DNA from 2 places in the Massilia sp. PAMC28688 genome. Region 2 is predicted to be linked to the other one. Evidence: predicted binding sites of a transcription regulator. Region 2 holds the regulator's gene; the other holds the start of a gene.
The links. Region 2 encodes sigma-54, which starts transcription at its own class of promoters, with help from an activator protein. Its sites were predicted from a motif close to TGGCANGNAANCTGCTTT; they were not measured.
Positions count from the first base shown of each region.

Region 1: glnA (type I glutamate--ammonia ligase) is a predicted target of sigma-54. The motif match lies at 10,369-10,386, and genes of this name have one in related genera.

Region 1 covers NZ_CP080378.1:735,217-750,476, forward strand. The annotation lists gene KY495_RS03225 (TonB-dependent receptor) at 1-2,006, opposite strand, end outside; gene KY495_RS03230 (NAD(P)/FAD-dependent oxidoreductase) at 2,426-4,066, shown strand; gene corA (magnesium/cobalt transporter CorA) at 4,506-5,471, opposite strand; gene ntrC (nitrogen regulation protein NR(I)) at 5,565-7,034, opposite strand; gene glnL (nitrogen regulation protein NR(II)) at 7,107-8,195, opposite strand; gene KY495_RS03250 (DUF4124 domain-containing protein) at 8,192-8,722, opposite strand; gene glnA (type I glutamate--ammonia ligase) at 8,892-10,307, opposite strand; gene KY495_RS03260 (rhodanese-like domain-containing protein) at 10,612-11,067, shown strand; gene KY495_RS03265 (TAXI family TRAP transporter solute-binding subunit) at 11,068-12,438, opposite strand; gene KY495_RS03270 (GNAT family N-acetyltransferase) at 12,635-13,099, shown strand; gene KY495_RS03275 (transglycosylase domain-containing protein) at 13,153-15,260, opposite strand, start outside.
Region 2 covers NZ_CP080378.1:1,353,454-1,368,713, forward strand. The annotation lists gene queF (NADPH-dependent 7-cyano-7-deazaguanine reductase QueF) at 1-692, shown strand, start outside; gene KY495_RS06015 (PTS sugar transporter subunit IIA) at 1,080-1,562, shown strand; gene hprK (HPr(Ser) kinase/phosphatase) at 1,615-2,550, shown strand; gene KY495_RS06025 (hypothetical protein) at 2,906-3,067, opposite strand; gene KY495_RS06030 (glutaredoxin family protein) at 3,097-3,489, opposite strand; gene KY495_RS06035 (TonB-dependent siderophore receptor) at 3,515-5,698, opposite strand; gene rapZ (RNase adapter RapZ) at 6,035-6,898, shown strand; gene KY495_RS06045 (enoyl-CoA hydratase/isomerase family protein) at 6,938-8,026, opposite strand; gene hpf (ribosome hibernation-promoting factor, HPF/YfiA family) at 8,196-8,549, opposite strand; gene KY495_RS06055 (RNA polymerase factor sigma-54) at 8,641-10,113, opposite strand; gene lptB (LPS export ABC transporter ATP-binding protein) at 10,117-10,872, opposite strand; gene lptA (lipopolysaccharide transport periplasmic protein LptA) at 10,875-11,480, opposite strand; gene lptC (LPS export ABC transporter periplasmic protein LptC) at 11,517-12,110, opposite strand; gene KY495_RS06075 (HAD family hydrolase) at 12,110-12,622, opposite strand; gene KY495_RS06080 (SIS domain-containing protein) at 12,676-13,707, opposite strand; gene KY495_RS06085 (monovalent cation:proton antiporter family protein) at 13,808-15,260, shown strand, end outside.

The DNA.
Region 1 (15,260 bases), 620 kb from region 2:
GTCGGAGCGCCATTGGCGTCGATGCCGGTGTAGGTGTAGTACTGATCGGTGTAGGTCGAACGGCCAGCGCCGCGCACCGCGATGTGGGTCGGGATCGGCACCGAGTAACGGCCGGCAGTACCGAATACCTTGAAGCTCGAATCGCCGTTCACATCCCATGCCACGGCCAGGCGCGGGTTGATCTGGGCCTTCATGTCCAGGAACGTGGTCTTGCTGTCATTCTGGTTTTTGAAGCCTTCGCGGCGGATACCGGCCGTGATCAGGACATCCTTGGTGATCTGATACTTGTCCTCGATGTAGAACGCGCTTTGCTCGCCATACGAGGTGGTCACGGTCGAGAACAAGCGCTTGGATACGTAGTAGCCATCGGTGCCATAACCGCCGCCGCTGGCAGGCGCAGGGATGGTACCGCCTGTGGCGTCGATCGGCGCATTCGGGGTATCGGTGCGGAAGTACGCCCAGGTGCCCCCACCGGCCTTGAATTCACCGGCGTTAAGCGAGGTGACCTTGTTCTGGTCGACGCCTGCGCGGATCGTGTGGTTGTTCCACTTGTATTCCAGGTCCAGACGATTCGACTTGACAATGTCTTTCGAACCAGGCGCCAGGATGTTGCCGGTCAGCGCCTGCGGATTGGCCACTGGCACCGGTGCATCGGCAGGGGTCGAGACGGTCGAGAACAGGTTCGGGTTGTAGCCGGTAAACTCATTCTCGTGTTTCGCTTCACTGCGGCCGGTCAGGGCCGTGAAGGTCAGGTCGTCGGTCAGATTGCCGGTGTACTTGAGCATCAGGACGTCGCCGCCGTTGTTGTCCACGTTGGTACGCACGGCCGACGAAGTGACAGTGCCGACGCGCTTGCGCGTGTCGTAGTCAAAGCCGCTGTCCTGGTTGGACACTTCCGGCGTATCACCTAACGCGGTAAATTCCAGACGGTGGTTTTCGGCAATGTTCCAGTCCAGCTTACCCATGTAGCGCTTAATATCGGTCTGGCGATCGCGCCAGCCGTTGCGGGCATTCGAGGTGCCGACGCGGAAGCCATTTACCAGGCCTTCGTCGGTTTTAATGGCCTCACCAGCGAGGAAGAAGAACAGCTTGTCCTGGATGATCGGACCGCCCACGTAAGCGCCATAGGTCTTGGTCTCGAGCGTGTTTTCAGCACGCGCCAGACGCAAGGTGCCGTCGGTGGTCGCGTTGGAAGGCGCACCCGTCTTGGCGTAGTAGAAATCGATAGGATCTGCGCGCCACGACCTTGGTGCCCAGGTCACGTTGGCGCCGGCTTCCCAGGTGTTGGTGCCGCTCTTGGTAATGATGTTGACCACGCCGCCGACCGAACGGCCGAACTCGGCGCCGAAGCCGCCGGTAAGGACCTGCGCTTCCTGGATCGCGCCGAACGGCAGCTGCGAGGCACCCAGTCCGGTCAGTGGATTGACGACCGGAAAACCGTTGATATAGTACGAGTTCTCTGAAGCGGCGCCGCCACCGAAGGAAGCACCGCCCGAGAAGCGCGAGTCGGCGCGGGTGGTGTTCGGTGCCAACTGGATAATCGACTCAACGTTGCGGCCAATTGGCAGCGCTGCCAGCTGACGGGCGTTGAAGGAAGCACCATTGTTGGTGCTCGACACATCAATGGTCCGGCGGACGGCAGAAATTTCCACGCGTTGAACACCACTATCGGTACTGACGAAGACAGCTTCACTGCCTTGACCGAGACGGGCGTCGACTTCCGACGTCGCGACGACGGCTTCGCCTTTCATCTGCTTGACTGTGTAGGTGCCCGTAGGCAGCGACGTGGCCTGGAACCGGCCCTGGGCGTCCGGGGTGATGGTACGGCGGATGCCGATCTGATTGTTTTCAATCACGATCCGGACATCGGCGCCAGGGGCGACCTTGCCGAAAATGGTGCCGGTCGCGTTCGATTGCGCCATTGCAGCCGGGGTAACGGCCGCACCCAGTGCACCCGCGCTGAAAGCAATGGCCAGGGCGCGGACTAAAACGGTTTTTCTCAACATGTGTTTTCCTAATTTAATTATGCGTTTCGGTAGATCTGCTTGGGTAAAGTTACCTTGTACAATCTCCGTGTCTCTCACATCCACACAGGGATTACGAAAAGCCACCTCGTGGGTGTTTGCGTCGAATATTGTCTACGAAATAAATAATATTCAAGTTGCACATGGAACCATACGGCTTCTATATATGTCAAACCTGTCATAATTTTATTACGCAAAGAAACAACACTCGGGCCGCAATCTGTATCAAAAGGCAGGTAAAGATACATATAAGGCGCAGTGCGGTGCGTCGTGTTGGGTTTGGCGTTCGTGCACGACCCGCCTGTATCCACCTGCATATTCCCCTCGTACCCCCGACACGGTAAAATGGCCGACCTGCATGGATCGGCCCTGCCCAGTACACCCTTTTCGAAATCAACCCTATGCTGAGAATTAACCAGATCAAGCTTCCCCTTGATCATCCGCCGTCGGCTCTCAAGGAAGCCATCCTGGCCCGCCTCCACATCGCCGACGCCGAATTGATTGACTTCACAGTGTTTAAACGCAGTTACGATGCGCGCAAAAAAAACGCCATCGTGCTGATTTATTCTGTCGACGTCATGGTGAGCAATGAAGCCTTGGCGCTGCAGGCCGTTGGACACGGCGACACGAATGTGATGCCCTCGCCTGATACCAGCTACAAGTTCGTCGCCGGCGGCCAGCAACCACAAGGGCACGACCGCAACGAGCGCCCGATCGTGATCGGCACCGGTCCCTGCGGCCTGTTCGTGGCGCTCATCCTGGCCCAGATGGGCCTGCGGCCCCTGATCCTCGAGCGCGGCAAGGTCGTACGGGAACGCACGGTCGACACCTTCGGCTTCTGGCGCAAGCGCGAACTCAATCCCGAGTCGAATGTGCAGTTTGGCGAAGGGGGCGCCGGCACCTTTTCCGACGGCAAGCTCTACAGCCAGATCAAGGACCCCAAGCATTACGGACGCAAGGTGCTGACCGAATTCGTCAAGGCAGGCGCGCCGGAAGAAATCATGTACGTGAGCAAGCCGCACATTGGCACGTTCCGCCTGGTCAAAATGGTGGAACAGATGCGCGAGAACATCATCGCCCTGGGTGGCGAATACCGTTTTTCCAGCAAGGTGGTCGACATCGACGTGGAAGGCAGCGGCAGTGCGCGCCAGATCCGGGGCGTGATGCTCGAGAGCGGCGAACACATCGCCAGCCGTCACGTCGTCATGGCCATTGGCCACAGTGCGCGCGACACCTTCGAAATGCTGCACGCGCGGGGCGTCTACGTGGAAGCCAAGCCATTTTCGATCGGATTCCGGGTTGAGCATCCGCAGTCGCTGATTGACGTGTGCCGCTTCGGCCCCAACGCCGGCAACAAGATCCTGGGCGCGGCCGACTACAAGCTGGTCCACCATGCCAGCAGTGGCCGGTCCGTGTACAGCTTTTGCATGTGTCCGGGTGGCACGGTGGTATCGGCCGCATCGGAGCCGGGGCGGGTGGTCACCAATGGCATGAGCCAATATTCGCGCAACGAGCGCAATGCCAACAGCGCCATCGTGGTGGGCATTACCCCTGAGCAGGACTATCCGGGTCACCCGCTGGCCGGCATTGCCCTGCAACGACGGCTGGAAGAAGGCGCTTTTGTGCTCGGCGGCAGCACCTACGACGCGCCCGGGCAGCTGATGGGCGACTTCGTCAAGGGCCGCGCCTCGCGCGCGCTGGGCAGCGTGATTCCTTCGCTCAAGCCGGCGGTGCACCTGACGGATCTGGCGGGCGCGCTGCCAGAGTACGCGATTGCTGCGCTGCGTGAAGCCTTCCCAGCGTTCGACAAGCAGATCAAGGGTTACTACCAGGAAGACGCGCTGTTGACGGGCGTGGAAACGCGGACCTCTTCGCCGATCCGCATCAAGCGCAATGACGCGGACCTCCAGAGCCTCAATACGCGCGGCCTGTTCCCGGCCGGTGAAGGTGCCGGCTACGCTGGCGGCATCCTGTCGGCGGCCGTGGACGGCATCAAGGTTGCCGAAGCGGTCGCGCTGTCACTGGCAGGCCGCGCGACATAACGTTTCCCCCGAACATTTCCTTCCACCAGGGTCAGACCACTTAAACGCTTAAAAATCAATTGCCTCACGCCAGGGTCAGACCACTAAATCGAGCCAAAAGCAACGGTTTCCGATTACAGACACCCGTATTTATGCCTAATTCAACAATGATTTAGTATGGGAAATTGCGATGTTGAATCTATTAAACACATTTTTATTCGCCTTGCATATGGTCACTTCCGACGCGCCATGAGGCATTTGGATTGGGTTGAATTTTCTTTGCAATAGGCGGAGCGGCACCGACTTTTTACCGGCCACTGCTCCGCAATTGCCAACATTGAATGGATTGTTGCAATTTTGCGTTTTAAGTGGTCTGACCCTGGCATAAGGAAATTGATTTTTCCCCTTTTAAGTGGTCTGACCCTGGTATAGGGAAAGTATTTTCCGCAGCGCAGCGGCGCTACAACCAGCCAGATTTCCTGAACCGGTAATACAGGTAGCCGCACAGCCCAAACATGAAGCTGATCGCCAGCGGGTAGCCCCAGCGCGATTTCAGCTCGGGCATGAATTCAAAGTTCATGCCCCACACGCCCGCGAACGCCGTGAACACGGCGAAAATCGCCGCCCACGCCGCCAGCCGCTTGTTCACTTCTCCTTCGTCAATGGCCACCATCGACAGGTTGACCTGGATCGCCGTGGAGATGGTTTCGCGGATCGTATCGAGCGAAGAACTGATGCGGTACAGGTGATCTTGCACATCGCGAAAATATTCCTGGGTGTCGAAGCAGAAGGCGGGCACCCGTCCGCCATGCAGCTTGCCCACCGCGTCGAGCATGGGCGCGACGGCATGGCGCAGCACCAGCACCTTGCGCTTGAGTTCATACAGGCGCTCGATGTTGGCCCGCTGTGAACCTTTGATGAAGATGCGGTCCTCGATTTTCTCCAGCTCCGATTCCAGCATGTCGACCACCGGAAAATAGCGGTCGACGACGGCGTCCATCAGCGCGTACAGCACGAACGACGATCCCTTGCCCAACAGGTGCGGCTCGCGTTCGGCGCGCGCACGCACGCCCAGAAAGCCGCGGTTGACGTTGTTGCGCGATGAGAGCACATAGTTCTCGGCCACGAAAATATCGACTTCGCCCACATTCAGCTCGTCGCCGGCCAGCTCCACCGAATGAATGACGACAAACAGCGACTCGCCATATTCTTCAATCTTGGGCCGCTGATTGCCACGCATGGCGTCTTCCACCGCCAGTTCGTGCAGGTCGAATTCTTCCTTCATCACGGCCAGTTCGTCCGGCTCCGGCTCGCGCAGGGCGACCCAGACAAAGGTCCCCGGCATGGCGAGGTAATCGCTGATGGCTTCGACCGTAATGTCCGACAGTTTTTTGCCTTCCTGGTAGGCGACGCAGTTGATCAACATAGGGGTCCGTGGTGTAAAGCTGGCGGGAAGCATCGGTGCACGCGCAGTTGCCCGCACCAGTGCAGGCGCAAGCTTACACCAGCAGGCGCAGTTCTACTCGTCCTTGGCGCCATCAATCCCCAGTTCAGCGATCTTGCGCGTGATGGTATTGCGCCCTATCCCCAGCCGCACGGCCGCGTCGTTCTTGCGCCCGTGCGTGTGCTTGAGCGCTGTCTTGATCAGCGCCGACTCGAACTGGCGCCCCAGCGTGTCCATGATGTCCGACTGGCCAAGGGCCAGCATGCCCGCTGCCTGCAGTTCCAGCAGCCCCACCCAGCCTTCGGCGCCCTCCCCCGCCACGCGCCGCGGTGCCGGCACCCCGGGCCCGGCCGGCAGCGGCGCCGCCTCCGGCGCCGCTGCCGCGCCTTCCTGCCCCTGGGTCAGTTCGAACGGCATGTCCTTCACTTCCACCGTCTGGCCCGGCGCCATCACGGTGATCCAGTTGCACAGGTTTTCCAGCTGGCGTACGTTGCCCGGCAAATCCAGGCTGGCCAGGAACTGCATGGCAGCCTCGCTCATGCGCTTGGTCTCCACGCCCAGCTGGCGCGCGCTCTGCACCAGGAAGTGGCGCACCAGGATGGGGATGTCTTCGCGCCGCTCCCGCAAACTGGGCAGGCGCAGGCGTATCACGTTCAGGCGATGGAACAGGTCTTCCCGAAACAGGCCGTCGCGCACGCGCTGCTCCAGGTTCTGGTGGGTGGCCGTGATGACGCGCACATTGGCCTTCATGGGCTGGTGCCCGCCCACACGGTAGAAGTGGCCGTCCGACAGCACCCGCAGCAGGCGTGTCTGCAGGTCGAACGGCATGTCCCCGATCTCGTCCAGAAACAGGGTGCCGTTTTCAGCCTGCTCGAAGCGCCCGCGGCGCGTGGTCTGGGCCCCGGTGAACGCGCCGCGCTCATGGCCGAACAATTCGGACTCCAGCAGGTCCTTGGGGATGGCTGCCGTATTGAGCGCGATGAAGGGCTGCTGGTTGCGCGGACTGTGCTTGTGCAGCGCGCGCGCCACCAGCTCCTTGCCGGTGCCCGACTCACCCGTGATCAGGACCGTGACGTTGGACTGCGAAAGGCGCCCGATGGCGCGAAACACTTCCTGCATGGCCGGCGCCTGGCCCAGGATTTCGGGGGTGTCCGCGGGACCGGATTCGACACTGGTTTCGCGCAGGCTCTCTTCCAGTGCGCGCCGGATCAGTTCCACCGCCTTGTCGATGTCAAACGGCTTGGCCAGGTATTCAAAGGCGCCGCCCTGGAACGCGGCCACGGCCGAATCAAGGTCGGAAAAGGCGGTGATGATGATGACCGGCAGGCCGGGGTGGGCGCTCTTGACGGTCTGCAGCAGGTCGAGCCCCGATTCGCCGGGCATGCGGATGTCCGACACCAGCACTTGCGGGGTTTCGCCCTCGAGCGCCGTCATGACGTCGCGCACATTGGAAAAGCTGCGGGTGGCCAGGTTCTCGCGCGCCAGGGCTTTTTCCAGCACCCAGCGGATCGAGGCGTCGTCATCGACTATCCAGATTGGTTTCATGTATGCGTGCTTTTCTTGGTGAATGACGATGTACACGGACTGCGATCCTGGACCCTGCCCGCGCGCCTCGCATCACGGCAGCGGCAGCAGGATCCTGAAATCGGTCAGTCCGGGCCGGCTTTCGCACTCGATCACACCCATGTGCTGCTGCACGAAGGTTTGCGCCAGTGTCAGCCCCAGGCCGCTGCCGCCATCCCGGCCCGATACCAGCGGGTAGAAAATGCGGTCGCGGATCTGGGGCGAAATGCCAGGTCCATTGTCAATGATATGCAAGTCTAATGCCAGCCCGTAGCGCACCTTGGCCAGCGTCACCTGGCGCGCCACGCGGGTGCGGAAAATGATCTCGGCGTCACCGGCGGCGATGCGTTCGCACAGGGCCTGGGCGGCGTTGTGCGCGATATTGAGCACGGTCTGGATCAGCTGCTCCTTGTCGCCCCTGAATTCGGGAATCGAGGCGTCGTAATCGCGCCGGATGGTCAGCCCGCTGGGGAACTCGGCCAGCATCAGGCTGCGCACGCGCTCGCACACTTCATGGATATTGACGTCGCCGACAATGTGCGGCCGGCGGTGCGGCGCCAGCAGGCGGTCCACCAGGGTCTGCAGCCGGTCCGCTTCCTTGATGATGACCTGGGTGTATTCACGCAGCGCCGTCAGGTGCAGCGGCGGCAGTTCCAGTTCGAGCAGCTGGGCCGCGCCGCGGATGCCGCCCAGCGGGTTCTTGATTTCGTGGGCCAGGTTGCGCACCAGTTCCTTGTTGACCTGGCTCTGGTCGAGGATGCGCTCTTCGCGATCGAGCTTCAACTGCTGCACGTTCTCGCGCAGTTCGATCACCAAACCGATGTCCTGGCCGTCACCGGTGGCCGAGACGATGCTGTGCACATGCAGCGGCGCCTTGCCATTGCGTTCCAGCGTCAGGTCCTGGCGCAGGTCCGCATACTGGTGGGCCAGCGCCTGGGTGCACAGGCTGTCAAGTTCGTGGGAATTGGCAAACACGCTTGCCAGCGGCTGGCGCAGCAGTGCGCGGCTCGATACTTCCAGCAGGTTCTCGGCCGCCGCATTGGCATACAGGATCAAGCCATCGGCCCCCAGCAGCAGCACGCTCGAGGCCAGCAGGTCCAGCCCCGCCACCTGCGCCAGGTCAAGCGGCGCGGTGTCGTTCATTTGATGGCCGCGATTTCGCGCTGCAGCGCCTCGATGTTCTTTTCCGAGCGGCCGATGGCCTCGCGCAGGTTGGCCACCCGTTCCAGGTACTTGGCGTAATTGCGCTCGCTGCCAAGACGGTCTGGCTCGCCGCCCTTGAATTCGGTCTTGAGATCCTGGAGGCGCTTTTCTTCGGCGCGCATTTCTTCCAGCAGGATCTCGCGCCGGTCATTGTCGCGCGCCCTTTGCTGCGACGTGTCCACGCGCGGGAAGTCGGACGGCGTGGCCGCCGGCGCGGCCGCGCGTGGCGGCGCCGAAGCACGGCGCGCGCCGCCCGACGGCGCGGGAATGCTGCTGGCGATGTCGAGCGACTTGCAGCCCGGCTTGTACCGGTCGGTCAGTTCGCGCGTGCCGCTGGCGTCGACGCACAGGTAGATCTGGGCCTGGGCCGGCAGCTGCGCCAGGGCCAGGCCGAATGCGGCCACGATGGCCAACAGGCGCGCAGCGGACGGTCGCGAAGCAGATGGGCTAGTCAGTGTGGTCTCCATGGCATGCATCACGGTTTGTCCGTGCAGAAAGTAAGTTCAACCCGAATATACAACATCCAATGCAAAACGCGGGGAAAGCCGTTGCTTTCCCCGCGTTTTTTACACGGTGCTTACACTTACGATAGCAGCCCGATATCAGGTGCTAACGCATTGGCAATCACCTTGTCCCTTACAGCGAATAGTACATGTCGAATTCGGCCGGATGGGTGGTCATGCGCATGCGTTGTACGTCCTGCATCTTCAGTTCAATGTAGGCATCGATCATGCTGTCGCTGAACACGCCGCCGCGGGTCAGGAATTCGCGGTCCTTGTTGAGTGCATCGAGTGCTTCTTCCAGCGAGGCGCACACCGTCGGGATCAGCGCGTCTTCTTCCGGCGGCAGGTGGTACAGGTCTTTCGACGCTGCCTCGCCCGGGTGGATCTTGTTGGCGATGCCATCGAGGCCAGCCATCAGCAGCGCGGCGAAGCACAGGTACACATTGGCCAGCGGGTCCGGGAAACGGGTTTCGATACGGCGGCCCTTTGGATTGGCCACGTGCGGAATACGGATCGAGGCGGAGCGGTTGCGTGCCGAGTAGGCCAGCTTGACCGGTGCTTCAAAGCCGGGCACCAGGCGCTTGTACGAGTTGGTGCCCGGGTTGGTGATGGCGTTCAGGGCGCGCGCATGCTTGATGATGCCGCCGATGTAGAACAGTGCATCTTCCGACAGGCCGGCATAGCCGTCGCCGGCGAACAGGTTCTTGCCGTCTTTCCAGATCGACTGGTGCACGTGCATGCCCGAACCGTTGTCGCCAACGATAGGCTTGGGCATGAAGGTGGCGGTCTTGCCGTAGCTGTGGGCCACGTTCCAGATCACGTACTTCATGTTCTGGGTCCAGTCGGCGCGTTCGACCAGGGTCGAGAACTTGGTGCCGATTTCGTTCTGGCCGGCGCCGGCCACTTCGTGGTGGTGCACTTCAACCGGGATGCCCATCGCTTCGAGGATCAGGCACATTTCCGAACGCATGTCCTGGAACGAGTCGACCGGTGGCACCGGGAAGTAGCCGCCCTTGACGGTTGGACGGTGGCCGCTGTTGCCGCCTTCGATCTTCTTGTCGGTGGCCCAGGACGATTCGTCCGAATCGATCTTGACGAAGCAGCCAGACATGTCGATCTTCCAGCGCACGGAATCGAAAATGAAGAATTCCGGCTCAGGACCGAAGAAGGCGGTGTCGCCAATGCCGGTCGACTTGAGGTAGGCTTCGGCGCGCTTGGCGATCGAGCGCGGATCGCGGTCGTAGCCCTTGCCGTCGGAAGGCTCGATGACGTCGCACTGCATGAACAGCGTGGTCTCTTCCATGAACGGGTCGATATTGGCGGTGTTCGGGTCTGGCATCAGGATCATGTCCGATGCTTCAATGCCCTTCCAGCCGGCGATCGAGGAACCGTCAAACGCATGGCCCGACTCGAACTTGTCCAGGTCGAAGTGGGAAATCGGCACGGTCACGTGCTGTTCTTTACCACGGGTGTCGGCGAAGCGGAAATCAACGAACTTGACTTCGTTGTCTTTTGCCATTTTCAAGACTTCTGCGGCGGTCATTGCCATGCGTTACTCTCCTAATTGAAATGGGGGGCTTGCCGACGTGCGACAAAACTCAAGGGGGATGATAGCAGAAAGCATGCCAGCCAAAAAAGCATGCCCTTATAGCCACTTGATCGTTGAACCTGCCCGCAATTGACCCTAAACTCCAGTATTCCTGATTTGATATCGATCTTTCGCGATATCAACAGGTGCACTGTCATGGTGCGGAAATAAGAGAATGCACTCTTTTGATGCAGAATGCACGAAAATGGCGAAAACGCATCCGGATGGTGCGCGCAGACGTTTCACAATCACCACGGAGCCTGACATGAGCAACATTGAACACATTCTGGACGCCGCCAGGCAGCGTGCGGCCGGCGCCTATGCCGGTGCGGTCACGCCGCAGGAAGCATTCACGCTGGTCCAGCAAGACCGGCGCGTCAAGCTGATCGACGTGCGCACCAATGCCGAGCGCGACTGGGTCGGGCGCGTCTGCCTGCCCGAGGCGCAGCACGGCGCGGTGCAATGGTTTACCTATCCCGGCAATGTCCCCAACGCCGACTTCATGCGCCAGCTTGAAAGTGTGGCCGGGAAGGATGACGTGCTGCTGTTCCTGTGCCGCTCCGGCGTGCGCTCGCGCCACGCGGCCACCCTGGCCACCGAGCATGGCTATGCCAACAGCTACGATATCCTGGAAGGGTTCGAAGGGGACAAGGACCAGCTGGGCCATCGCAAGAGCGTGGGCGGCTGGTGCCATGCAGGCTTGCCCTGGAATGGGGCCTGATCAGGCCGGCGCGGCGTCTTTCGCAGCGGCCGCAGCGTCACCGGCCGCCAGCACGCCCTTGACCCGCTGGCGCACGAAGTTGATGTGGCTGCGCAGGCCGTACAGGCCGTCGGCAAAGGCCAGCGGAATGGAAATCTGGTTGACCAGTTCCTCGATCTCGTCGAGGCGCTGAAGCAGTCCCTTGGCCAGCTCCGGATGGCCGGCCGCCTGCGCCGCCTCCAGTTCCTGCTCCACCGTGCGCAGCTGGCCATACCAGCGGTAGACGCGCGAGCGGATGCGCCACACGTACAAGGGCGGCACCACCTTTGACAGGGGCAGCAGCAACGCCGCCAGCGCCACCACCACAACCCACATGCGGTCGAGGAAATTGGCCATCCAAAAGCTCATGTAGCGCTGCAGCAGCGGCGGTCCATCCTTGTAGAACTTGGCGGCGTCGCGCGACACGGGAATTTCGGTATACCGCTCGGTCGGGAACTGGCCCTGCTGCTGGAACCAGCCGGTGCCGCCGTGGATGTCGGTAGCCGCCTGTACGAACAGGTCCACCAGGGCCGGATGGAGCTGCTCGCGCGCCACCAGCGTGGCGGTGGGCGCGATGAGGTGGTAATCCTGGGCCGGCAAGTCGCGTCCCACATCGACGATCCCGCGCGGCAGGACCACGTGCGACAGGAATGGCAGGCGCCGTGCATAGGCTTCAGCCTGGTCAAAGTTGAACAGGCGGATGCCGGGCGTTTGCAGCAGCATCTGCACCATCAGCGCCTCCGGTCCCGACGAAAACACCAGTCCGTCGATGCTGCCGTCGAGCAGGGCCATCGTGCCCGGGGTGTTTTCGAGCGCGCCAAGGGTGACCTCATCGGGCTCAATTCCGTTCAGGTCCAGAATCTTGCGAAACAGCTGCGGCACACCGGTGCCTTCCGGCCCCACATTGATTTTCAAGCCCTTGAGGTCCTTGATCTGCGCTGCCTTGACCGGCTCGCGCAGGAACAGCCAGACCGGCTCGGTGAACAGGCTGCCCAGCGACACCAGGTCCTGCAGCCGGGGGTCGGCGCCGCCCCGTCCATCACTCGATCCGCTCTGGACAAAGGCGATATCGACCTTCCCCTCCTGCAGGCGCTGCAGATTTTCCTGCGAACCGAGCGAGCGCACCAGTGTCACCTTGATGCCATGCCGGCCCAGCGCGGCCGCGTATTTCTTGCCCAGCTCTTCATAGGCGCTGTTTTCCTGACCCGTGGCCAGCGTGACGTGGCGCGGCGGGGTGGGATCGACCAGCACATAGGCCAGCAGGCACAGGGCGGCGATGATGAGGATAGTGGGACCGGTCGCGGCGACCAGGTCCCGGAACGAGAACTGGGTGAACTTCCGGATTTTCGACATGGCGCGTTGCAATGGTTTCATGGAGCGGGACAATGCCAACAAACCGGCCAATATGCAAGCTGCACGTGCAGCGCCAGGCCCGGGGCACGGTCCGTGGACACTTGCAGCCTGCGTGAGCGCAGAAGATCCCAGCTGTTGGCGGGCCGGGCGCGATGTGGTATTTTAGGCAATCCTGCATCACACAGAGAAGCCGCGCATGCATTCACCGGTATTTCGACCCGCCACGAAAAGTGACATTCCCGCTATCGTGGCCATGCTGGCCGATGACCCGCTCGGGGCCCGGCGCGAAAGTCCCGCCCAGCCTCTTCCCTCCTCGTACTACGCTGCATACAGCGCAATCAGCGCGGATCCAAACAATGAGCTCATCGTGTGTACGATAGAAGATCGGGTTGTCGGCGTGATGCAGCTGACCTTCATCCCCTATCTCACGTACCGGGGCTCGTGGCGGGCGCTGATTGAAGGGGTGCGTATCGCATCGTCTGAACGCAATAGCGGCGTGGGGACGCGCATGTTTGAGCATGCGATTGCGCGCGCCAACGCGCGCCGCTGCGTGATGCTGCAGCTAACAACCGACAGGGAGCGGCCGGATGCCTTACGCTTTTATGAAAAGCTGGGCTTTGTCGCGTCGCATCACGGCATGAAGCTGAAACTGGCGCCCTAGGATTGCGCACCAGGCGGCAGCCGTCCCTGCCCCGAGGGCCGGCTGCCGGAACGTCAGCGCACGCAGGTCTGGCCGTTCGGCTTGGCCGGCGGCTCGATCAGCGGCATCAGCGACGGCGCCAGCACGGTCAGCAACTGCACCGGCAGGGCGCTGGTGAAGTCGTAGTCGGCCGATTTCGGACCCTGCACATACGCCGTCATGCTGCCGAAGAAGCGCTCGCCGATATTGAAGACAAAGGTCGCCGACCGGTTCACATAGCGCGACTCGATCAGGCGGCCGCCGGCGCCGTAGACTTCAAAGCGCTGGTCGCCGGTGCCGGTCTTGCCGCCGACTGCGATGATCGAACCATCCTTGAGCTGGAAGGCAGTCTTGACGCGCTTGGCGGTACCCTCGGCCACCACGCCGCGGATGGCATCGGCCACCGCGCGCGCCACGTCAGGCGAGAGGACCTGCTCGCCCGCCGGCGGCTTGGCATGCCGCACCAGCGTTTCGTAAGGTGTGCCCTTGGCAAAGTGCAGCGAATCGATGCGCTCGACCGGCTTGCGCACGCCATTGTTGACGATAATGCCCATCATCTCGGCCAACGATGCCGGCCGGTCTGCCGACGCCCCCAGGGTCGTGGCATACGAGGGCACCAGCGAATCGAAGGGATAACCCATCTTCTTCCACTGCGCGTGGACCTTGAGGAAGGCTTCCACTTCCAACAGGCCGGCAATGCGGCGATCCTGGGCATGCTTGCGGTGCGTGTTGAACAGCCAGGCGTAGACCAGCTGGCGCTCCTTGACGCTGGCCGCCACCACGTCGGCGAAATTGGCCTTGTCATGGCTGCGCAGGTAACCGACCAGCCACAATTCCAGCGGATGAATGGTGGCCACGTAACCGCGGTCGGCCAGCGACATGGCGGCCGGCGAATACTGCTCGTACATGCGGGCAATGCGCTCTTCCGGCACCTCGTTGGCCGATGGCAGATTGTCGTGGATGAAGGCGCTGAACTGCTGCAGCGTCGCCTCCGGCCGCACCGTGCGGTGTACCGCCGCCAGGCGCGTCGGCGTGGGGCGCAGGCTGGCCAGCAGCACTTTTTCCGACTCGGCCGCGTTCTTGCCGCGGTACTTGTTATAAAAGCGCGTCAGGAACTCGCGGCCTTCACGGTCGGCAAAGCGGGCCAGGTATTCGGCCCGGCGCGGGTCGTCCGCGTCCTGCAGCAGGGCCGCCGACGAACCGGGGAGCTGGAACATGTAGTAACGCACCACATCGCGCATCATGCGCACGAATACGAGGTTGGTCGAACTCTTGAGCGCGTCGCGTACCGACATGATCTTGCGGTCATCGAGCTTGCTGAAGTTGCCAAAGGTGTGCAGGCCGCCGCCGGTGAAAAAGCCTTCGTGGGGGCTGGCCGAATATTTACGGTCCAGCGCGGCCGCGAGCATGGAAGGCAAGTCGCGCGGCCCATCTTTTGGCAGGTCCGAAAAGTATGCCATGGCCCACTGGGTCATCAAGTCCTTGGGGTCGACCACGGTCTTCCTGATCTCGGCCACCTCCATGCCGGAAAAACGCTTGTGCAGCTGGTCGACGATGTCGAGGTAGGTGACGAGCGCGCGCAGCTTGGCGGTGGAGCCGAGATCGAGCTTGGCGCCCTCATTGATATCGAGCGGCTGGTCGTAGTTATCGGTCTGCACGCGCAGATAGTTCACGTTTTCGCCGCGCTCCATCAGCGTGAAGCTGTACACCACGGCAGCCGGATCGCCGTTGCCGAGCATGCCCTTGCCGGTCAGGCCGGCCGCTTCGGCGGCGGCGGCGTCGCGCAGCTTGCGCAGCATGGCCGTCACGGCCTGCTGGGCGTCCGAATCGAGCGTGCTCACCACCGACAGGTCGAGGCGGTCCAGATTGTACAGCCGGCTCTCGCCGAGCAGGCTGCCCAGGTGAGTACGGACCGCATTGGCGGCCTTGCGCGAGACGAAGCTGTTGGCCGCGGGCGGGGCCACGCCGGAGGCCGTCGATGGCGAGAGCTTGACCTTGAGCGCAGCGTCGCGCAGTTGCGGCGAAATCACGCTGGCCGCGGCCAGCACGCGCAGGTGGGTGTTGGTCAGCGCTTCCAGGTCGTCGTCGCCGGCGCCCAGGTAATGCGCCGGACGGCGCTGGGCGATCATCAGCGAGAGCGCCT
Region 2 (15,260 bases):
GCGTCGATATCTGGAACGCGTATGAACTGTCATGGCTGAACATGCGCGGCAAGCCGCAGGTGGCCATTGCCACCATTACCGCGCCGGCCGACTCGCCCAATATCATCGAGTCCAAGTCGTTCAAGCTGTATCTCAATTCCTTCAACCAGACGCGCCTGGCCAACACGGACGCCCTGCTGGCCCTGCTGCGCGAAGATTTGTCGGCCGGCTTTGGCGCGCCGGTGCACATTGTGCTCACGCTGCCAGAAACGTTCGACAGGGTCCGCATGGGTGAACTCGAGGGCACCCTGATCGACCGCCTCGATATCGATATCGACCAGTACTCGCCCTCCCCGTCCCTGCTGAGCGCAGCCAGTGACGAAGCGCCGGTGGAAGAAACGCTGGTATCGCATCTGCTCAAGTCCAACTGCCTGGTCACGGGACAGCCGGACTGGGCCAGCATATCCATTTCCTACGTGGGACCGCAGATCAATGAAGAAGGCTTGCTGCGCTACCTGATCGGCTTTCGTGAACATAACGAATTTCACGAGCAATGCGTGGAGCGCATTTTCGTCGACATCATGCGCCAATGCGCGCCCACCAAGCTGGCCGTGTATGCCCGCTACACGCGGCGCGGCGGACTGGACATCAATCCCTGGCGCAGCAACTTCAGCGGCCCGCCACCGGCTAATCTGCGCACGGCAAGGCAATAGTTGAGGAGACTCAAGCACGACATCACGCACGCTTGACGGGATTGCCGCACAGGAATATGTTAGGCAGGAAGATGGGGTGTGATTTACAATAAAACAACGCCGTCGGACATTCAGCCTGCGGGGGTTTCCTTCCGGGGAAAATCCGGTCCGCGTGCGAATCTACTGGCGATTGTATTGTAGAACATGGAGATAACCGGGTTTTTGCGAGTGACAGTGCCGGGCGAGGCCTGATTCGCTTGTCGTGTTACCCGATTTGCCATGCATCTTTCAAAAGAACAATCTGCGTGCCAGAGCGCGAGCGACGAATTTGAATGTCAGTGACGAAAAACAGGCCTATAATTCTGGCTCGCAAGCACCTTTGTGCGTCGCACCATACGACTTAGTGTTATGACTAACCTCAGCAAAATCCTGTCGCTTGAGAACGTGTTGCTCGATCTCGAAGTGTCCAGCAAGAAGCGCGCCTTTGAACAGGCGGGTCTTATTTTCGAGAACAACTGCGGCATTGCCCGTTCCACGGTCTCCGATAATTTGTTCGCGCGCGAGCGTCTTGGCTCAACCGGGCTCGGCCATGGCGTCGCGGTCCCGCACGGCCGCATCAAGGGCAGCAAGAGCCTCAAGTCGCCGCTGGGTGCCTTCGTGCGCCTGGCCGAACCGATCCCCTTCGAGTCGCCCGATGGCCAGCCCGTCAACCTGCTGTTTTTCCTGCTGATTCCCGATCATGTGACGCAGCAGCACCTGGAGATTCTGTCGGAAATTGCCGAGATGTTTTCGGATGATGCCTTCCGCACAGCCTTAACCAATGATCCGGACCCGAAGTCGGTCCATGCGCGCATCACCAATTGGCAACCAAGCCTGCAGGCCTTGGGTTAAACTTTGCGTGCCGGGCGGCACCGCCGCCTTCACTCTCTGAAAAAGCCCGTCCATGCTGCAAACCCCGCTGACCATTCAACGTCTGTACGACGATAATCGCGAGAGCCTGCAGCTGGGCTGGTTCGCCGGCTTTCCGGGCGGCGAACGCCTGATCTCGGGGGACGTTGCGTCCGCCGCCGACCAGGTCGGCCACCTGAACCTGATCCACCCCGGCCGGATCCAGGTGTTTGGCCATCAGGAGCTCACTTATTATCACCGCCTCAAAAGCGGTTCGCGCAGCCATGTGATTGGCGAATTGATTGCAGGCGGCCCGCCCGCACTGATCATTGCGCAGGGTCTGGAGACGCCTGCCGACATCCTGGCCATCTGCGACGAGCAGAACATTCCCTTGTTTTCCACGCCCCTGCCGGCGGCGCAGGTCATCGACTTCCTGCGCGTGTACCTGTCCAAAAAACTGGCCCAGCGCATCATCATGCATGGCGTCTTCATGGACGTGCTGGGGGTCGGGGTACTGATCACGGGCGACTCGGGTCTGGGCAAGAGCGAGCTGGGACTGGAACTCATCTCGCGCAGCCATGGCCTGGTGGCCGATGATGCGGTGGAGTTTTCGCGCATTGCGCCCAACATGATCGAGGGCCGCTGCCCGCCATTGCTGCAGAACCTGCTGGAAGTGCGCGGGCTGGGACTGCTCGACATCAAGGCGATCTTTGGTGAAACGGCAGTCAGGCGCAAGATGCGGCTCAAACTGATCGTTCATCTGGTGCGGCGCAGTGCGCTGGAAGAGGAAGTGGAACGGCTGCCGTTCCTGTTCCCGACGGAAGACGTGCTGGGCCTGCCGGTGCGCAAGGTGGTCATTCCCGTGGCTGCCGGCCGCAACATCGCGGTGCTGCTCGAAGCGGCGGTGCGCAACACCATTTTGCAGTTGCGCGGCATCGATACGCTGCAGGAATTCATGGAGCGCCAGCGGCAGGCGATGTCGGGGGATTAGCGGCAGGCTAAGTTGGGCGACGAATCGTCCCGGAGGCCAGTGGACTGATGAGATGTCCGCGGCCTCAAGTTTCCAGCAACGATTTACTTGTAATCAGTGGTACAAATATAATTGCAAATCTTATCGCTGATCTTGGTCTTTGCTGTCGTACATTTTAAAAAGCAGTGAAGGTCCCACACTTTCGCTGCCTGTGCCGCTGATGCAGAGCCGCAAGTAATAACGATCACCATTTTTGCAAAAAACTGACGGTTCATATTGAATTCCATTCTTGAGTTAAGGGACCTTCATAATGATCGTATCAGCGTTTCCGACATTAATCTCCCGTAAGAATTAGTTCATAGTCGTGCAATCAGCGCTATTTGCTAATGAACGGCTCGCAAATCCGATTACATTCGGCCCTATCTTTTACTTCCGGCATGCATCGCTTAACACAAGCATCAAATTCTGGCTTCCCCGCTTGTGCCGTCACCGTCGCGACACTGAAGATGACTAAAAAAGGTACAAGATATTTTTTCATGACCATTCCTATCGTAGTTTTAAAGAGCTTCAGCGACTTACCAACCGGTCGTAAGCCGCGGCGTTATAGCCGATCAGCAATTCGGTTTTTGATACCAATATCGGCACGCTGCGCTCGCCGAGCTTTTGATACATTTGCTTTGCAGCATCTGATTGATCAATAACCTGGTCATTAAATGGAATGCCGGCTTTGACTAAATGCGCCCGGGCATGCGCACAGGCTGGACAAGTTGTGGTGCCATACAGCGTGAGCCTGTGCCGATGCTGCGTGACGTGCTGGGCGAAGTCGCCGCGGCGCTCATTGTCCATTCCCTGAAATTTTTGATACAGTGACGGCACCTGCCATCCGACCGCGATGGCGGCAGCAATGGTGGCCGCCATCGCCACCGCGTCCAATAGCACGCGCTTGGTTTTGCTTGTCATGGTATTCCTTGTGGCGAAGTATTGATTACAGACTGCTCTCGAACTGCACGCGTATGGTGGAAAATCTACGAGAGTCATCGTAGCGGCTGACGCGCTCATCATTAGTAATATATTGATGAATGGTGTGGCGGGTCCGTGGCGAAGCAGAACGCATTCCCACAATCAAGCGGCGATCCGGCGTCATCTGCCATTTGGCACTGGCCTCGAAAGTGAAGACCCGCGCAACATAGATTCTCTCCACGGCGCTTGTGCGGATCCACACCGAAGGGGCCCACGATGCATCGGCATCGAACGTAATCGGGAAACCTTCCATGCTGTAGCTGCTGCCCAGCTTTGCATTCCATGGTGTTTGCCGATCCAGCTTGTTTTCCGGACCCGGTACGTTCGACACCGTCGATTCTGCGATCCCCGCACTGCCGCGGATGGCCAGTTTGGGCGCCTCTGCGGCAATGTCGCGCAGCGCCAGCTCCATCTCCACGCTCAGCCCCAAACTACGGGCATCACCAAGATTGGCCGGCCGGATGACATGGCGGGGATCCGCCGACCAGGGGACACTCAGCAGGATAATTTCCTTGCCCATCTTGTCATCGATCTGGCGGCTGTACAGCTCCACATTGACATGGCTGCCGGCGCCAATGGCATGCTCGTATGATGCGGTCATACCCAGGGCCCGCTCCGGGCGCAAAATGGCGTTTCCCACCTTGTCAGCCGTCGCTGCTGAATTGGGGCCACAGGAGGCAGCCGAAATGCACGGTGCGAGCGGGTGAATTTCCGGATGCGCAGACAAATCGTCTTCTTCCACTTCCTTGAAACTGCGCGCGATGCTCAAGCGTAGGTGATTGGCATCGTCCTTGCCAATCTTGCGCGACAAATGCAGGGAGGGCGAGAGTATCCGCGATTCATTCCTGACCTGATAGCGATTCTCGCTTACCTGGATATCGGTGGCCTGGGCCGACATACCGGCATTGACATCGACCTTCTCGCTCAGTTCCCACTCATCCTGCACAAACACGCGAAAGCTGCGGTTGCGCCATGCGCTGCGCGCGCCGAGCAGATCGAAAGCAGATGCGCGGGCCCCATCAAGTTCGTACCGATGACGGATGACCTGTCTCATATGGCGAATTGTCGAACCCAATTTCACGTTGTGCCCGTTCGCCAGACGCGTTCGGTACGACATGTCGAGCGCTTGACTGCCACCGCGTCGCTTGTCCAGGCTAAGCCACTCGGATCCTCGCGCGCCTGCAATTGCATCGATTCCGCTGCTTGCACTGTTCGACCGGATAAAGGCGGTCATTACCGACACGTCGGCTTTGCTGGTACTTGACAGCTTGGATTCCCATCGCACCGGCACCCGCAACATGTCCAGCCGTATCCGGTCCCAAGCAGTGTCGGCGGATTCGACGCCACTAGCCGGCAGACGAATATCGCGCGCGGCATTCTTGTCTATCATGGTGGCAATCGAAGGCGACAGCGTCAGCGTTTCGTCATCGGCGCGCTGCCAAATCACGTCCATCGACCCGGACAGCATTTCCTGGCGCGACTTGCCGTCGCTTTGACCATGCCAGCGTAGCTGGTCGGACTGACCGCGAACGGCAATGGACTCGCTGATGTTGCTGCGCTCCAGCCCGGAGCCCGCTTCTGCGGAAAGCTGAAAACTGTACCGCAATGGCGATCCCTGCACTGAGCTGTTGCGCGACAGGTCCATCGTCACCTTGGGCTCGCCACCCGTGGTTTCAATGCCGGCAGCAATCTCGGTCTCTGTCTTGCGCGTCGTCTTGCGGGTGATGATGTTGATTGTCCCTGCAACGCCAAAGGGTCCGTACTCCGCCATGCTGGATTTGACAATTTCGATCTTTTCGACACTGACCAGGTCAAGCTCGGTGGGGGAACGCCCGACCGGCGCCTGCCCGTCGAGCAGTATCTGGGTATAGCCGGGCATGTTGAGAAGACCGATGCGCCCGTCACTGCTTACGGTCACGGCCGGTTCGCGCCGGAGCATGTCCTCGACCTTGCGGACGCCACTTTCCTCGATGCGCTTGCGCCCGATAATGATCTTCCCGGCGACGAACTGGCGCCGTGCCTCTGCATCACTTTGCGCGCCCGTCACCTGCACCACCGGCACCGCGGCCCCTGAAGCGTCATCGGCCCACACGGCAGCAGGCTGGCTAGCCAACAGCACAATGGCGATCGATCGATGCGTTATATTCACAGACATTTCCCCATTGTCGTTTGTGCACCCAGGCCGGCTCAAGCGCCAACGCCACGCCCGTCGATGCCGAGGGGAAATACTAGCAGCGGGAAAATCGTGAAACTTTGCGGCAAACGAGATTGGCATGCGGTTTCAGCCTCGCTACAACAGCTTCGCCGCTGCGATGACTAGCATGCTGCGGTTCGGTGCCGACACAGTGGACCGATCGGCCGACAGTTGCACGCGCAAGCGAAGCGCAATTGTCACGATAATCAACACCCTGCTTGCAAGACACGGGCCCCAGGCGCTCGCGCGGCGTCCAAACAGAAAATGGCCGCATGCGGTATCATCAAGGGCATGCGCATTGTTCTCATTACAGGTATTTCCGGTTCAGGTAAGTCAGTAGCTGTCAGGGTACTTGAGGACTCTGGATACTACTGCGTTGACAATCTCCCGCCCGCCCTGCTGCCAAGCCTGGTAAGCGCGCTCATTGCCGACGGTACCGAGTCGCTGGCGGTGGCAGTCGACGCCCGCAGCGCGCAATCGCTGGTCGAGCTGCCGGCCAATATCCGCATGCTTAAGGACGATGGGCACGACGTCAAGGTCATGTTCCTGACCGCCAATACCCATTCGCTGGTAGCGCGCTTTTCCGAAACGCGGCGTAGCCATCCCCTGTCGCACCAGCTGCGGCCCGACGAAAATCCCGCCTCGCGCCGCACCCTGATCGAATGCATCCTGGAAGAGCGCGAACGGCTGTCCGCCATCGAGCAGCTGGGACATGTGATCGACACCTCCGAACTGTCGGCCAACAAACTGCGCGCCTGGATCAAGGAGCTGGTGGCCATTGAGCGCGCGCCCATCACGCTGTTCTTCGAGTCGTTTGCATTCAAGCTGGGCGTGCCGCTGGACGCGGACTTCGTGTTTGACGTGCGTGCGCTGCCCAATCCCTACTACGACCTCACGCTGCGGCCGCTGACCGGCATGGACGCGCCGGTGATTGCCTTCCTCGACGCGCAGCCCAGCGCCGCCGAATTGCTGGAAGATATCCGCGCCTTTATCGCCAAGTGGCTGCCGTCATTTAAGACCGACAACCGCAGCTATCTGACGGTGGCGGTAGGGTGTACCGGCGGGCAGCATCGCTCGGTGTACATGGCCGAAAGGCTGGCCGCCTACTTCAGCCCGACCGAGCGCGTGGTACTGCGTCATCGCGAACAGAGCTAGTCCGCCCGCCACAGTCCGCAGGGGCCGCCCCCTTGAAGATCAGCCTTGCAAGTGCCGCAGCGGATGCGCGCTGTCCGGCCACACCGGCATGAAAAAGCGCGCCACCATGTCCTCGCTCACCTGCTCCAAAGTCGGCGGATTCCACTTCGGCGCATTGTCCTTGTCAATCACCAGCGCGCGCACGCCTTCCAGCACTTCGCCGTGTTCAAAGTTGTGCCGCACCATGGTGCGTTCCATGCGCAGGCAGCCCGCCACATCGAGGCCGGCACCGCGTACCAGCAGTTCGCGCGTTACGCACATCATCAGCGGTGAACGCTGGCGCATGGCGGCCAGCGCCTTTTGCGCGAAGGCACTGTCGTCGCCTTCGAGCGACAGCATGATGGCGGCGACCGACGGGGCGCCGAAATGGCGGTCGATGTCAGCGCGCGCTGCTGCCAGTTCACTGCTGCCAGACTGTCCAGCAAACGGCGCCGCAAAATTGCTGATCGCCTCGCGCAGCTGCGCCCCTGGCGTGGCGTCGATGAGCGCGCCAAGCGCTGCCATCTGCTCGTGCGGCACGAACAGGTCGGCCAGTCCCACGTACAGCGCATCGGCCGCACCGATGGTCAGCCCCGTCAGCCCCAGGTAGTTGCCCAGCTGCCCCGGCGCACGGGACAGGAAGTAGCTGCCCCCCACATCGGGAAACAGGCCGATGTTCACTTCCGGCATGGCCATCTTGGTTTTTTCAGTCACGATGCGGATGCGGCAATCCGGGCCGCCCTGCGCAATGCCCATGCCGCCCCCCATGACCACGCCATCCATCAAGGCCACGTAAGGCTTGGGATACAAGTGGATCAGGTGGTTGAGTGCGTATTCCTCGGTGAAAAAGTCTTCCAGCAGCGCGCTGCCTCCCATGGGCGTGGCATGACCGCACTCATGGAAAAAGCGGATGTCGCCGCCGGCGCACAGCGCCTTGGGACTGCTGCTGCCGATGACCACCGCATCGATCCCGGCGTCGTCACGCCACGCCTCCAGGATGGCGGTCAGGTCGCGCACCATCTGCAGCGACAGCGAATTGAGGGCCTTCGGGCGGTCGAGGGTGATGATGCCGGTTCGGTCGGCAACGCGATGCAGGACGTATGTGCTCATGGCAGGCAGTAGGAAAGAGAAAAGAGCGCTATTTTACCGCCGCACTGGAGCGCCACCAATTGCTTCCGGCAAGCCGCCCGGGCCCGCACCTGACCAGGGCGCCGGATGCTGACCGCGAACAGCAAAAAGGCGCCCTCGCGGACGCCTTTGGCTGTGGAACCCGGTGCAGTTACACCGCTTCCGGGCTCTGCTCTTCAGGCATGTGCTTGATGGCCTGGTGATTGTGGTCCTGGACCTTGCCCTTGTACTTCATGACCTGGCGGTCGAGCTTGTCGACCAGGCAGTCGATGGCCGCGTACAGGTCGTGGGAGAGGCTTTCCACATAGACAGTTTTGCCGGACAGGCGCAGATTGATTTCGGCCTTCTGGCGCTTTTCTTTTTCAGTGAGATTGTCGACGGTGAGAATCACGGCGATATCGATCACCTGGTCGAAATGGCGCTTTACGCGCTCGAGCTTGGCTTGTACGTATTCACGGATGGCTGGTGTCACTTCGAGATGATGTCCGCTAATTGTGAGATTCATACACACTCCTAAAGATGGTGTCACTTTCAGTTCATGCGCGTGCGCAGAGGAACAAGGCTTACCACCTGGCATTGCCAGGCAATACTGCAATCTACAGACACTTTCGGAGACTGACGGGCGGGATTTTGAGCGCTTCCCGGTATTTGGCAACGGTCCGGCGCGCAATGACCATACCCTGTTCCCCCAGCATGTCCGCAATCTTACTGTCGGATAATGGATTTTTAGGGTCTTCTGCTCCTGTCAATTGCACAATCAGCGCGCGAATCGCCGTCGAGGATGCTTCTCCCCCCGCTTCGGTGGCGACGTGGCTGCCGAAAAAGTACTTCAACTCAAACATGCCGTGCGGGGTCAGCATGTATTTCTGCGTGGTGACACGAGAGATGGTGCTCTCGTGCAGACCAAGTGTATCAGCAATTTCGCGCAGCACAAGTGGGCGCATGGCAACCGCCCCGTGCGAAAAGAAATTGCGCTGGCGCTCAACAATTGCCTCCGAAACACGCAGGATGGTGTCGAAACGCTGGCGCATGTTTTTGATCAGCCACTTCGCTTCCTGCAGCTGCGCGCTCATCTGTCCTTCGCCCTTGCCCTGCTTGAGCAGGCTGGCATACATATTGTTCACCCGCAGGCGCGGCATGACTTCATTGTTGAGCGATACCGACCAGCCGCCCTTGGCCTTGCGCACGATCACGTCCGGCACCACGAAGTCCGACACGTCCGACGCGAACACGGCGCCCGGATGCGGATTGCACTGGCGGATCACGGCCTGCGCCTCGCGCAGGTCTTCGTCATCGCAGTCGAGGGCCTTTTTCAGCTTGTTGAATTCGCGCTGCGCGAACCAGGCCAGGTGCTTGTCGACGATGGCCAGGGCCATGCGCCGCGTGACCAGCGGTACGCCCGGCATGGCCTTGATCTGCAGGCACAGGCACTCCGAGGCCGAACGCGCCCCCACGCCCACCGGGTCAAAGCTTTGCAGCAGCGCCAGCGCGGTCTTCATTTCGTCGAAGTCGATCTCCAGTTCGGCCGGCAGGCGTTCGTGGATCTCTTCCAGCGTTTCGGTCAGGTAGCCATTGTCGTCGAGCGCATCGATGATCAGCTCCACCAGTGCGCGGTCGCGCCCTTCGCTCACCGTTACCCGCATCTGCTCCATCAGGTGCTCGCGCAGCGTGGTCGACGACGCTTCCAGCTGCGGGCGCGAGTCTTCATCGTCCGAGCCCTTGGCACGGGTCTGTTCGCCCCAGTCGGCGTCGCCTTCCGGTCCCTGCGGCGCTTCGCTGTCCGGCGCATCGCCACCCTCCGCTTCGGCCGGCGCCGGTGCATCCTGGGCGCCCGGCTCCGGCGCCGCTTCGCCCGGCGTGGCATTGCTGCCGATGGCGCCGTCGGCCAGCAGGCGTACCGAGTGGTCAAGCGGATCGTCCAGGCGTTCGAGCAGCGGATTGTCGGTCAGCAGCTGCTCCAGTTCCTGGTGCAGCTCCAGCGTGGACAGCTGCAGCAGCCGGATCGACTGCTGCAGCTGCGGCGTGAGCGCCAGGTGCTGCGAGGTGCGTAGTTGAAGTGACTGTTTCATCGCTTACATGCGGAAGTGTTCACCAAGGTAGACGCGCCGTACCGATTCGTCCGCGATGATGTCGTCTGGCCGTCCCGACGCCAGCACCGCACCCTGGTTGATGATGTAGGCGCGGTCGCAGATGCCAAGCGTCTCGCGCACATTGTGGTCGGTGATCAAGACGCCGATGCCGCGCTCTTTCAGGAAGCGCACGATGCGCTGGATCTCGATGACGGCAATCGGGTCGACGCCGGCAAACGGCTCGTCGAGCAGGACAAAGCGCGGGTTGGTCGCCAGCGCGCGCGCGATTTCCACGCGCCGCCGCTCGCCGCCGGAGAGCGACATGGCCTGGCTCTCGCGCAGCTTTTCAATCTGCAGGTCGGCCAGCAGGTTGTCGAGGCGCTCGTTGATCTCGGTCTTGGAGAGCGATTTGCCATCCACCTTTTGCAGTTCGAGCACGGCGCGGATGTTTTCTTCCACTGTCAGGCGCCGGAACACCGAAGCCTCCTGCGGCAGATAGGACAGGCCGAGCGTGGCGCGGCGATGAATCGGCATGGTCGAAATATCGACCCCGCTGATATCGATACTGCCCGCGTCCGACGGCACCAGGCCCACGATCATGTAGAACGAGGTGGTCTTGCCGGCGCCGTTGGGGCCCAGCAGGCCCACGACCTCGCCGCACTCCACCTGCAGCGAGACGTCGCGCACCACCAGCTTTTTGCCATAACTTTTCTGCAGCCCGCGAACGATCAGCGTGCTGCCGCAGCGTTTCGGTTCCATGCTCAGGTCCCCGGCGACTGTGACGGAGCCGGAGCCGGAGCCGGAGCCGGAGCCTGCGCAGGCGTCTCCGTTGCGGCGCGCGGCCGGCGCGGGGCGATGATCAATTGTCCGCGGCCGCCGCCAGGCTTGCTGGCGCCGCTGGCATCATTGCGGGCCGTGAATACCTCGCGCAGACTGTCGTAGGAAATGTATTCGCTCTGGATTTCGTCAGTCAGGCGCGTGCCTTCCAGCTGGCGAATGCGGGCGCCGGAAAACAGCTTGACCAGGGCGCTGCGCTCGTCGTACTCGATGCGCGCCGCCTCCCCTTCCACCCACAGATTGGGGCCACCGTCGCGCTTCTGGCGGAAGGTCGCAGGCTTGCCACCGTTGCTGGTCATGGTGATCTGCATGTAGTCGTCGGCCGTGCGCTTGATGACCACCCGTTCGGCGCGCAGCACCAGCGTGCCCTTGGTCACAATGACGTTCCCGGTCAGGATGGTGGTCTGGTTGACTTCATCGACCACCAGGTCGGTGTAGTCGATCACGGCGGTCTTGCCCGCGTCTGCCTTTTCGGCCGAGGCGGACAGCATGGCCAGCCCCATGACGGCGATTGCGATAATTTTTTTCATGTTCTTGTCAGTCTGTTTGTTTGGTCTTGCCCGATGCTAGCGCGCCGCCGGTGGCGGATACACCATCCTGCCGCGGCCCATCGTGATCTGGCGCGTGGCGTCGTTGGCCTGCATTCCCATGCCGGTAATGGTGGCGCTGCCCATTGTCATCTTGACCTGCTGGTCCGTTTTCATGCGGTCTTCGTCCGGCAGCACTGTCAGCGCCTCGGTCTGCATCTGCATTGCGCGCGTGGTGGCCGATGCCGGACGGCTGATATCGACATTTCCCAGCAGGTCCACCTCGTTGTCCTGGTGCCGGATGCGCGCGCTGTTGGCCCTGGCCGTCATGGGCGGCGCGCCCGGGGTCAGGTTCTTCAGGATCGGCCGCTCGACGATGGACACGTCGCTGTGCGGCCGGTGCGTGAGGCGCTCGCCATGGAACAGGTAGCGCGGCTTGCCGTCAGGAGTCATGCGCACGAAGCTGAATTTTTCGATGATGTAATCCGGCTCGTCGCCCGCATCGGGGTTGAAGCTCACATCCGGCCGGTTCATGACCTGCACCAGCCAGAACGAACCGGCGGCCAGGAACACCCCGGCCGTGATCATCGCCAGCAGCGGCCAGCGGTGGGCTGTGCGCTTGTGTTTATCCATCAGGCGAAATACGGCGCCAGCGCCGCCTCGTACGTACCCTGGGCACGCATCACCATGTCGCACACCTCGCGCACGGCGCCGCGCCCGCCCCCCGCGCGCGTGACGTAATGGGCGCGGTGCTGCACCTCCGGGTGGCCGGTTGGTACGGTGACGGCAAAGCCCACCTGCAGCAGCAGCGGCAGGTCGATCACGTCGTCGCCGATATAGCCGCACTGGTCGGCCGTCAAGCCGGTTGCCTCCAGCAGGCGCGCAAAGGCCACCCGCTTGTCGTGGATGCCCTGGTGCACGTGCTGTATGCCCAGGTCGGCCGCGCGCCGCACCACGATCGGCGAATTGCGGGCACTGATGATGGCGGTCGCCACCCCGCTTTTCTGGAGCAGCTGGATGCCCAGGCCATCGAGCACATTGAAGGTCTTGGTCGCTTCGCCATCCGGGCCGTAGGTAAGGCTGCCGTCGGTCAGTACGCCGTCGACGTCAAAGATCATGACCTTGATGGCCGCAGCGCGGCGCATGTGCGCAAGTTCGGTGCGGGGACGCTCTGCCGCGATGTTGTTCGGGTCAGTCATCAGATCACCTTTGCGCGCGTGAGGTCGTGGATGTGCAGGGCGCCCACCAGGCGATCTTCATCATCGACCACCAGCATCTGGTTGATGCGGTTTTCTTCCATCACGTGCACCGCGTCCACGGCCAGCTGCTCCGGCCGCACGCGGCGCGGATTGGCGTGCATGACGTCGCGAATGACGATCTTGGTGAAGTCCTGGACCCGTTCGATGAGGCGGCGCAGGTCGCCGTCGGTGAACACGCCGATCGGGTGGCCGGCTTCATCGACCACCGCCGTCATGCCCATGCCTTTCTGGGTGATTTCAAGCAGGGCCGTGGCCAGCGGCACGTCGGCCAGCACGCGCGGCACCGCCTCGCCGCTGCGCATCACGTCGCGCACGTGGGTCAGCAGGCGCCGGCCCAGGGCACCACCGGGGTGGGAGCGCGCGAAGTCTTCTTCCTTGAAACCACGCGCGTCCAGCAGAGCCACGGCCAGGGCGTCGCCCAGGGCCAGCGTGACCGTGGTGGAAGCGGTGGGTGCGAGGTTGAGGGGGCAGGCTTCCTTGGCCACCGAAACATCGAGGTGGACGTCGGCCAGCAGCGCCAGCGAGGACTTGGGATTGCCCGTCATGGCGATCAGGGGCGCACCCATGCGCTTGATGATGGGCAGGATCGACATCAGTTCTGCCGTTTCGCCGGAATTGGAAATGGCGATAAAGGCATCCTGCGCCGTGACCATGCCCAGGTCGCCGTGGGCAGCTTCTGCCGGATGGACAAACATGGCCGGGGTACCGGTGGACGCCAGGGTGGCGGCGATCTTGCGCCCGATGTGGCCGGACTTGCCGATGCCCGACACCACCACCCGGCCACCGCAGGCAAGCAGCAGGCCCACAGCCTTGCCCACGCTGTCGTCGCCGAGCAGGCGCCGCTGGAGCGCGTGCATGGCGTCGACTTCGATGTCGAGCGTCTCGCGCGCCATGTCCATGGCCCGTTCGAGCGCTTGCTGGTCAAAACGGTCAAAAGCTTTCAGCATTGTTTTTTCATCGGTTACACTCATGGAAAGCAGTATAAACGAATTGCGAAAGCAAAAAACTTGCCAGACGTAACAAACAACGATTTCCGCGTACGCGGTCCCCACATTACTTCATTGGCAAAGCATGGTGTCAGGTCTCGAACAAACGCTCTTATTGCTGGGCAGCGCAGTGCTGGGCGTAGTCGCTTTCCGCTCTCTCCACCTGCCTCCCATGCTGGGCTACCTGGCCGTCGGCATCCTGATTGGTCCCCACGCGCTGGGGCTGGCCGAAAATAACGACACCACCCACACCCTGGCCGAATTCGGTGTGGTCTTCCTCATGTTTTCAATTGGCCTGGAGTTTTCGCTGGCCCAGCTCATGGCCATGCGGCGCGTGGTGTTCGGCCTGGGGACGGCGCAGGTTGTATTGACAATCGCCTCCACCATGATATTCGGCTGGCTGCTTTCCACCCAGCTGCCGCCGGCCTACCAGGTCAGCTGGCAGGCGGCTTTTGCCCTGGGCGGGGCGCTGGCCATGTCCTCCACCGCCATCGCCGTCAAGATGCTCACCGAGCGGCTGGAACTGGAAAGCGAACATGGGCGCAAGATCATCGGCATCCTGCTGTTCCAGGATCTGGCCGTGGTGCCGCTCCTGATCATGATCCCGTCGCTCGGCAAGCCGCCCGAGGAACTGGCCGAGACGCTGGCCTGGGCCGGCCTGAAGGCCATTGGCGTGCTGGTGCTGCTGCTGTTCATCGGGCAGAAAATCATGCGCAAGTGGTTCACGCTGGTGGTCAAGCGCCGCTCGCAGGAGCTGTTCATGCTCAACCTGCTCCTGATCACCCTGGGCGCGGCCTGGATCACCGAGCGCGCCGGCCTGTCGATGGCGCTGGGCGCTTTTGTGGCCGGCATGCTCATTTCGGAAACCCAGTACAAGCATCAGGTGGAAGAAGACATCAAGCCGTTCCGCGATGTGCTGCTGGGGCTTTTCTTTATCACCGTGGGCATGCTGCTCAACGTCCAGCTGGTGATTGCGCACTGGTGGCTGGTGCTGATCCTGCTGTGCGGCCCGGTGCTGGTCAAGTTTGCTCTGATCGCGGCGCTGACCAAGTTGTTTGGTTCCTCCGACGGGGTCTCGATCCGCACCGGCCTGGCGCTGGCGCAGGCCGGTGAATTCGGCTTCGTGCTGTTGACGCTGACCTCGGGCGCGAACCTGATCGATCCTTTCATCATCCAGCTGGTGCTCGCCTCCATGGTGCTGTCGATGCTGGTGGCGCCCTTCCTGTTCGAGAAATCGGACCGGATCGTGATGAAGCTCTCGTCCAACGAATGGATGCTGCAGTCGCTGCAGCTGACCCAGATCGCTTCGCGCACCATGGCCGCGCAAAAGCACGTGATCATTGCCGGCTTCGGCCGCAGCGGGCAGAGCCTGGCCACCCTGCTGTCGGATGAAAAAATCGCCTACCAGGCGCTGGACCTGGACCCGGAGCGGATCCAGGAAGCGCAGGCCGCCGGTGCCAGCGTGTCGTACGGCGACGCGGGCCGCAAGGAGAGCCTGGTGGCGGCGGGCCTGTATCGCGCCAGCGCCCTGGTGATCA